DNA from 4 places in the Shinella sp. AETb1-6 genome. Region 2 is predicted to be linked to each of the others. Evidence: predicted binding sites of a transcription regulator. Region 2 holds the regulator's gene; each other region holds the start of a gene.
The links. Region 2 encodes PhoB, which activates phosphate uptake and scavenging genes when phosphate is short. Its sites were predicted from a motif close to TGTCATNNANCTGTCAT; they were not measured.

Region 1 (2,204 bases), on a different contig from region 2:
GAAGCTCGCGCCGTCGAAGACAAGCTCATCCTGCCCGCCAAGCTGGTTGGCATAGAGGAGCGGCAGTCCGGTCTCGATGACCTGCTTCAGCACGACCTGGTGGCGGATATCGACCTTGCCGCGATAATAGGGCGAGCCGTTCGGCGACAGCAGGATTTCCGCGCCGCTTTCCGCCAGCGTCTCGCACACGCCGAGTTCGCCCCAGATGTCCTCGCAGATCGGAATGCCGAGGCGCACGCCGCGGAAGTTCACCGGTCCCGGCATCGCGCCCTGGTCGAAGACGCGCTTCTCGTCGAATTCACCATAGTTCGGCAGGTCCACCTTGTCGCGCACGGCGATGACCTTGCCCGCATCCAGAACGGCGATGGCATTGTAGCGGCCGGTCTCGTCCTGCCGCGGAAAACCGATGATGACGCCCGGGCCGCCATCCGCCGTGTCGGCGGCGAGATCCTCGACGGCGCGGTGGCAGGCCTTCAGAAAGGCCGGCTTCAGCACGAGATCCTCCGGCGGATAGCCGGAGATGAAGAGTTCCGTCAGCAAAAGCAGGTCGGCGCCCTGCGTTGCGGCGTCCGCACGCGCGGCGCGCGCCTTGGCCAGATTTCCGGCCACATCGCCAACCGTCGGGTTCAATTGCGCGACAGCAATGCGCAGCGTCGTCTTTTCAGTCTCGGAAGTCATCTCTGCGGACCCGTCTCCTCTTGTGTCCGATCGTGCAGCCGCACGCTCGGACGGTCGCAAGCTCTTTAGAACATACCGCGCACTTTTGGAATGAACAGCCGCACCGATTGAAAACAACGGGATGCAAACCCGGTTCGCCCGCATGCGGCGCTCCACCATTGCTGCGCGGCAACAGACTGAACCAAAGCGTATGGGCAACGTTAAAGGAAGCGTTCATCTCCTGTTCAAGATGACATCCATATGACAGAGAGACGAAAGTTTTGTGAAATCGGAGAAGGCCTTGGCCCTGTTAACGACCGCAGCGGTGGCAGTCGAAGCCACGGAGAAACGCACCGACAGGATAGGCTTTCTCACGCGCCATGCCAAGACGCTGGCGGTTTTTCGGTCGCTCACCGTGTCGGGCATCCTGGCGCTCGCAACCGTCGTCGCCATCGAGCTCATCACGCGCGGTTCCGTCCAGCAGACCTATGCCTACCTCACCAATCTCCAGCAGCCCGGCTGGACGACGACGGGCGTGTTCTTCCTGCTCTATCTCGCACTGGATGCGCTGATCGGGCGGCAGCACAAGGCCGTGCTGCTGGTCTCGCCGCTCGTTATCCTGATGGGCGTGATTTCGCAGCAGAAACAGGTCTTCCTTACAGATCCTCTCTACCCGACCGACCTGCTGTTCGGGCGCCAGATCCTCGAACTGATGCCCGTGCTGGTGCAGGACCGTCCGTGGACGGCGGCTGCCCTTGCGCTTGCCGTCGCGGTAGGCATGGCCGGCCTCATCGCCCTGTGGATCTTCGCCTGGCGCCGCTTCCGTCCGCTGACCCGCAAGGAACGCCTGGCGCGCCTGGCGCTTGCGGTGCCGCTGCTGGCCGGCTTCGCCTCCATCATGGATTACAACGAGTTCTCCTGGATGCGTGACCGCCTGAAAGTCTTCCCCATCATGTGGGATCAGGCGGAGAACTATCGCCACAACGGCTTCATGATGGCCTTTGCCATCAACCTGCCCATGGCCAATGTGCAGGCCCCCGCGGGCTACATGGTCGATGCCATCGACAAGATTCCATCCAAACCTCTGCCTGCCGGCACCTCCCATCGCACGAAGCCCGACGTCATCGTCGTCATGAGCGAGTCGCTCTGGGATCCGACACGGCTGGAAACCGTGAAGCTTTCCGCCGACCCGATGCCGGTCATCCGCGAAAACGAGGGCGGCAACGTCTTCTCGCCGGAATTCGGCGGCCTCACCGCCAATGTCGAATTCGAGGCGCTGACGGGCTTCTCCAACGCCTTCCTGCCCACGGGCAGCATTCCCTACCAGCAGTATATCCGCAAGCCGATCCCGTCGCTCGCCACCTTCTTCCGAGCCGAAGGGTATACGGCGCGCGCCATCCATCCGTTCTCGGGCTGGTTCTGGAACCGCTCCAGCGTCTACAAGGCCTTCGGTTTCGAGACCTTCAAGGATGCCGACAAGATGCCGCCTTTGGCCAAGCGTGGCAACTTCACATCCGACGAGGCGCTGACGAAGGAAATCATCCGTC
Region 2 (2,204 bases):
AAGGTGAGGATTCACAGCATGCATGGACAGTGTCGCTATCGAGTCACACCCTACCAGCAAGTTGGGGAAAACTCTGAAATCGATTCGCCCCGATTCCCCCGACTCTTGTCACAGAGTCCCCCGAACTCTAGGTTAAGGGTCAATTACTAGACTGCATGCGGCGGAACTAGTCACCACCAGAGTTAGGGCGCTCAGGCTACGGATTCGTTCGTGGCGCGATGAGGGATTCCCGCACAGCGAGCGCCGAACGGAGACGAGAGCATGAACTGGACAGACGAGCGGGTCGAGAAACTCAAGAAGCTCTGGAGCGAGGGCCTCAGTGCCAGCCAGATCGCGGCGCAGCTCGGCGGCGTCAGCCGCAACGCCGTGATCGGCAAGGTGCACCGGCTCAACCTGCCCGGCCGCGCCAAGGCCGGCGGCACGCCCGCTTCGGCCCGCCCGAAGCGCCCGGCGCAGGCCACCCCGCGTCCCTCGAACTTTACCGCGCGTCCGGCCAACGCGCCCCGTCCGGTCAGCCGGCCGGTGGGCAACGCCCTTGCCAAGGATGAGATCGACACCGATTTCGATGCACAGGCCGAGAACCTGCCCGTCGTGATCAGCGGCAAGAACGTCGTGGTGCCGATGTCGCGCAAGCTGGAGCTGACGCAGCTCACCGAGCGCACCTGCAAGTGGCCGATCGGCGACCCGCTGAACGACGACTTCCATTTCTGCGGCTGCGAGTCCCCTGACAATTCGCCCTATTGCACCTATCACCAGCGTCTCGCCTACCAGCCTTCGGCCGAGCGCCGCCGGGCACGGTGACACCGGCGACAGAAGACTAGAAACGGGGCCGAAAGGCTCCGTTTTCGTTTGCGCGGCCTGCCGGAACGCAAACGGGCCCCGAAGGGCCCGTTTGCGTCCTTGGGAGGAATGCGTCGCTCAGGTTTCCAGCGAGTAGCCGGCGCCGCGCACCGTGCGGATGACATCCTGCATGTTGGCGAAGTTGAGTGCCTTGCGCAGGCGTCCGACATGCACATCGACGGTACGCTCGTCGACATAGATGTCATGCCCCCAGACACCGTCGAGAAGCTGCGAACGCGAGAAGACGCGGCCGGGCGAGGTCATCAGGAACTCCAGGAGGCGGAACTCCGTCGGGCCGAGGCGGACTTCGCGCGTGCGGCGGTGAACGCGGTGCGTCTCGCGGTCGAGCTCGATATCGCCGCAGCGCAGCACCGTGGAGACCACTTCCGGTTTGGCACGGCGCAGCATGGCCCGCACGCGGGCGACGAGTTCCGGCGTGGAGAAGGGCTTGACCACGTAGTCATCCGCACCGGTGGCGAGGCCCCGCACGCGTTCGCTCTCCTCGCCGCGCGCCGTCAGCATGATGATCGGCAGCCGCTCGGTTTCCGGCCGCTGGCGCAGGCGCCGGCACAGTTCGATGCCGGAAACGCCCGGGAGCATCCAGTCGAGGATGAGAAGATCGGGCATGCGCTCCTGCAAGCGCATCTCCGCCTCGTCGCCGGACAGGATCGTATCCACCTCGAAACCCTCCGCCTCGAGATTGTAACGCAGGAGGACGCTCAGCGCCTCCTCATCTTCCACGACGGCAATTCTGGGCACCATGTAGCGAACCCTATCCAGTTTACTCGGAAGCTTCGGAGACATCGGCCGTGACGACGGATGTCGAGGTGTCGTCCTTCGGGCGCTCGCCCTCGGGCTGGGAGCCCGTCGCCATGTAGTAGATGGTTTCGGCGATGTTGGTCGCGTGGTCGCCGATGCGCTCGATGTTCTTGGCGCAGAACAGGAGATGGGTGCAGGGCGTGATGTTGCGCGGGTCTTCCATCATGTAGGTCAGGAGTTCGCGGAACAGCGAGGTGTAGATCGCATCGATCTCGTCGTCGCGCTCGCGGATCGCCTTGGCCTTGTCCACCGAGCGGGTGGCGAAGACATCGAGCACTTCCTTGAGCTGCATCAGCGCCAGTTCGGCAAGATGCTCGAGACCGCGCGCGAGCTTGCGCGGCATGCCCGAGCTCTGCACGGCGATCACCCGCTTGGCGGTGTTCTTGCCGAGGTCGCCGACGCGCTCCAACTCGGCGGCGATGCGGATCGTGCCCATGATTTCGCGCAGGTCGGCCGCCATCGGCTGGCGCTTGGCGATGGTGACGATCGCCTTCTCGTTGATCTGGCGCTCGGCATTGTCGAGGATGACGTCCTCGGAAATGACC
Region 3 (2,204 bases), on a different contig from region 2:
TCGTCGGCCAATGCCGCATCGAGATCCTGCGGCGCGATCGGCCGCACACGCCCGCCGGGTTCTCCCCGCCAGGCGCCGACGAGCCCGGGCGCATGCCCGCCTTCATTCTCACTTAAAAGCGTCACAGGTCCCGGCCGCGTCAGTAGACCTCGGGAACATACATTTCGTCGGGTGGCTCACGGCGAATGTAGTCGTCATGCCGCACGCGTTCCGGCAGTTCGACGGCGGCCTTCGGCACGTCCTCGTAGGGCACCTGCGCAAGAAGGTGGGCGATGCAGTTCAGGCGCGCTTTCTTCTTGTCCACGGCCTCGACGATCCACCACGGCGCCTCGGGAATGTGCGTGCGCTCCAGCATCTCTTCCTTGGCCTTGGTGTAGTCTTCCCAATGGACGCGGCTTTCCAGGTCCATCGGCGACAGCTTCCACTGCTTCAGCGGATCGTGGATGCGCATGCGGAAGCGGAATTCCTGCTCGTCGTCGGTAATCGAGAACCAGTATTTGATGAGGATGATACCCGAACGCACGAGCATACGCTCGAATTCCGGCACCGAGCGGAAGAACTCCTCCAGTTCGTCGGGCGTGCAGAAGCCCATGACGCGCTCGACGCCGGCGCGGTTGTACCAGGAGCGGTCGAACAGCACCATTTCGCCGGCCGTCGGCAGATGCGGCACATAGCGCTGGAAGTACCACTGATTGCGTTCGCGCTCGGTCGGTGCAGGCAGCGCGACGACGCGGCAGACACGCGGGTTGAGCCGCTGCGTGACGCGCTTGATGGCGCCGCCCTTGCCGGCGGAATCGCGCCCTTCGAACAGCACGACAACCTTGAGCTTCTTGTGCTGGACCCAGTCCTGAAGCTTGACCAGTTCGTGCTGGAGGCGGAACAGCTCGCGGAAATAGATGCGGCGCTCCAGCGTCGGCGCGGGCGCCTCGGACATGCCCTCCGAGATGAGGTCGTCCAGTCGATCCTCCTCGATCTGCATTTCGAGCTCCTCGTCGAAGCTGTCGGCAATTTCCGCCTTGATGCGGTTCAGATTGTTGTCGTTGAACATGACCGGTATCCGCCAATGAACGCTGCGCCCGGAGGCGGCCGCCGCCGGGGTCAGTGAGGCGCATGCCGGCCGCAAGCCAGCATCGGCGCTGCCTAGAGATAGGAAGGCTTCATGAAGCTTTTGTGACGGCAGCATGTGCGCCACCGGCGTCTCAGTCGGTCCGGTAGTTCGCCGTCGTGACCGTTTCCGAAATTGGATGCGTCAGGACCGCAGCGATCCGCTCGGCCACGAAGAGCGCGTGTTCCGTCACCTGGGGCAGGCCCATCAGTTCGCCGAACGTCCCGCGGGCAAGCGGCCCCGCGACATAGAGATCGCGCATGCTCGTGCCGTCCTTGTCGATGACGCGGCTGTCGGCATCGACCGCTATGCCGAGACCGACATTGTCGACCTGCAGAAGACCGGCTTCCGCGAGCCCGGCGAGACAAGGCTGGCTGGACAGGATGCTGCCATGGCCTGGCCCTGTCGCCAGCACCAGCGCATCGTAGCGCCCTTCGAAGGGCTGACCTCCACGGCGCGGGCGGAACGTTACCGCGATCGTATCGTCCGGCTCGCGCGAGACCGCGGCAAGCGACGCCGCATGAAAGTCGAGGCCGCCGGTTGAAAGACGCCGCTCGATGGCCGCCTCGACCTGCGGCGCGATGCGGAAACGGTGGACATCCCAGTAGGGCCGCAGGAAGCGCACGAGCCGCCTTCGCTCGGAAACCGGCAGGGCGCGCCAGATGTCACCACCCTGCGCCCGCAGCCGATCGAAGACCGCGTGCCATGTCACGCCATGCGCCTCGGCGACTGCGATCGTACGGCGAACCCGCTTCAGCAGGACGCCCGCCGTGCGGCTCGGCGGATCGGCGAACTCGCCGAAGGGCTCCTGCGGCAGCAGATTATGACCGCGCGAGCGCAACCCGCGCCGGGAAACGGCGGTTATCCTGCCGGAATGACCGGCCGCATCGAGCGCGGCGATAATGTCGGCCGCGGTCAATCCCGTTCCGACGATCAGTACGCGATCGTGGGGCCGGATCGCCGCGAGCGCCGATGGCCGGGTCGCATCCGCGATGTAACGGGGATGCCCGGCAAGCGCCCGTACGATGCCGGCGGGCGCCTGCGGACCCGGATGGCTCGTCGCCAGGACGAGGTGGTCGGCCACGAGGCCTGCACCATC
Region 4 (2,204 bases), on a different contig from region 2:
TCTCCGGCACCGGCGTTTCGCGTGATTTCGTGGAACTGCCCTCGCAGCTTTACGAACACTGGCTGACGGTGCCGGAAATCCTGACGCGCTATGCCGTGCACGACCAGACGGGCGAGCCGATGCCGCAGGCGCTGCTCGACAAGGTTCTTGCCGCGCGCACCTTCAATTCCGGTTTCGCGACGGTGGAGTTCACCTCCTCGGCGCTGGTGGACATGGCGTTCCACACCCGTGGACCGGTAGAGGATCCGATGGCGGTGCAGGCGGAGGTGCTGGACAGGATCGGCCTGCCGAAGTCCATCGTCATGCGCCACGCCACGCCGCACTTCCAGCACGTCTTCTCCGGCGACGGTTATTCGGCCGGCTACTATTCCTACATGTGGTCGGAGGTGCTGGACGCCGATGCCTTCTCCGCCTTCACCGAGACGGGAGATGCCTTCAACCCGCAGATGGCGGCACGGTTGAAGACCTATATCTACTCCGTCGGCGGTTCGGTGGACCCGGAAGACGCCTACAAGGCCTTCCGCGGCAAGCTGCCGAGCCCGGAGGCCATGCTGGAGAAGAAGGGGCTGGCCGCTTAGGGCGCGCTGTCGTTTGGGCGGGCGGCCCCCTCATCCGGCCCTATCGGGCCACCTTCTCCGCGAGGGGAGAAGGGAAAGGAGGCGTCGCGGTTGAACCCCCTTCTCCCCAGCGGGGAGAAGGTGCCGGCAGGCGGATGAGGGGGCTGCGAGATTGCTGCCGTCATCATCCCGTTACCGAACTTTCGGCGAACCGTCATCGTGCCGTTACCGGACTGACATGCCGAGGACCGAAGGTCTGCCCGTCGATTCGCGGGTATGGCCGGAGGTGGCATGGCGATTGTTCCGGAAACGCTGACGCGGCGGTCGTTTCTTCTGACCGCCGGCGCCGGTGCGCTTGCAACCTCCTCGGCGCTCGCCGTCCCCTTCTACGCGCGCCGGCATGGCAGCCCGTCCTTCTCGCATGGCGTACAGTCCGGCGACGTGGACTCAGCATCGGGCGTCGTGTGGACGCGCACGGATCGCCCGGCCGAGGTCTTGCTGGAGTATTCGACGACCGAGAGCTTCACCGATGCGGCGCGCATGCCGCTGCTCAAGGCGACCGGTTCGTCCGACCACACGGTGAAGGCGCTGTTGCAGGGCCTGTTGCCGGACCAGGATATCTTCTACCGGTTCACGGCGAGCGACCCCACGTCCAGCCATCTCGTCTCGGAGCCGATCGTCGGGCGCTTCCGCACCGCGCCGATGCGCAACCGCTCGGTGCGCTTCGTCTGGTCGGGCGATACGGCGGGGCAGGGCTGGGGCATCGACGATGTGGGCATGAAGACCTATTCGACCATGCTGCGCCATGAGCCGGACTTCTTCATCCATTCCGGCGACACGATCTATGCCGACGGACCGATGCCCGACGAGATCACGCTGCGGGACGGCGGCGTGTGGAAGAACCGCATCGTCACCGACGAGAAGCGCGATGTGGCGCGCACGCTGGACGAATTCCGCGGCCAGTGGAAATACAATCTGCTCGACGATCACCTGCTCGCCTTCAACGCGCAGTGCCCGACTTTCTTCCAGTGGGACGATCATGAGGTGCTGAACAACTGGTCGGCCTCCAGCGACCTGACCGGCGACCGGCGCTACCCGGACAAGGACATCCACGTCTACGAGGCGCGCGCCAGGCAGGCGTTCCAGGAAATGACGACGATCCGCTACTGCGCGGACGAGCCCGGCCGCATCTTCCGCAAGGTCGCCTACGGACCGCTGCTCGACGTGTTCTTCGTCGACCTGCGCTCCTATCGCAGCGCCAACCGCTCCGCGACCGATCACGATCTCTTCGGTCCCCGGCAGGCGGCCTGGCTGCGCCGGGAACTGGCGGCGTCGCGCGCGACGTGGAAGGTCATCGCCTGCGACATGCCGCTCGGCCTCGTCATCTGGGACGACTATACCAACAGCCTGGGATTCGAGGGCGTGGCGGACGGGCTGAACGGCCCGCCGGCGGGCCGCGAGCGTGACATCGCCGATCTTCTCGCCTTCATGCGGGACAATGCGATCCACAATGTCGTGTGGCTGACGGCGGACGTGCATTATACCGCCGCCCACCATTACGATCCGTCACGCGCGGTCTTCAAGGACTTCCTGCCGTTCTGGGAGTTCGTGTCGGGGCCGCTGCATTCCGGTACCTACGGGCCGAAG

Region 1: the regulator PhoB is predicted to act here: its motif matches at 908-924, upstream of GR158_RS00185 (LTA synthase family protein).
Region 3: the regulator PhoB is predicted to act here: its motif matches at 1,160-1,176, upstream of ppk2 (polyphosphate kinase 2).
Region 4: the regulator PhoB is predicted to act here: its motif matches at 737-753, upstream of GR158_RS18285 (alkaline phosphatase).

Annotation. Positions count from the first base shown of each region.
Region 1 covers NZ_WUMM01000001.1:44,892-47,095, forward strand. The annotation lists gene GR158_RS00180 (NAD+ synthase) at 1-678, opposite strand, end outside; gene GR158_RS00185 (LTA synthase family protein) at 959-2,204, shown strand, end outside.
Region 2 covers NZ_WUMM01000002.1:246,171-248,374, forward strand. The annotation lists gene GR158_RS04480 (GcrA family cell cycle regulator) at 262-801, shown strand; gene phoB (phosphate regulon transcriptional regulator PhoB) at 919-1,602, opposite strand; gene phoU (phosphate signaling complex protein PhoU) at 1,622-2,204, opposite strand, start outside.
Region 3 covers NZ_WUMM01000003.1:397,844-400,047, reverse strand. The annotation lists gene GR158_RS07470 (CorA family divalent cation transporter) at 1-125, opposite strand, end outside; gene ppk2 (polyphosphate kinase 2) at 140-1,048, opposite strand; gene GR158_RS07460 (FAD/NAD(P)-binding protein) at 1,200-2,204, opposite strand, start outside.
Region 4 covers NZ_WUMM01000010.1:145,805-148,008, reverse strand. The annotation lists gene GR158_RS18290 (M3 family metallopeptidase) at 1-578, shown strand, start outside; gene GR158_RS18285 (alkaline phosphatase) at 849-2,204, shown strand, end outside.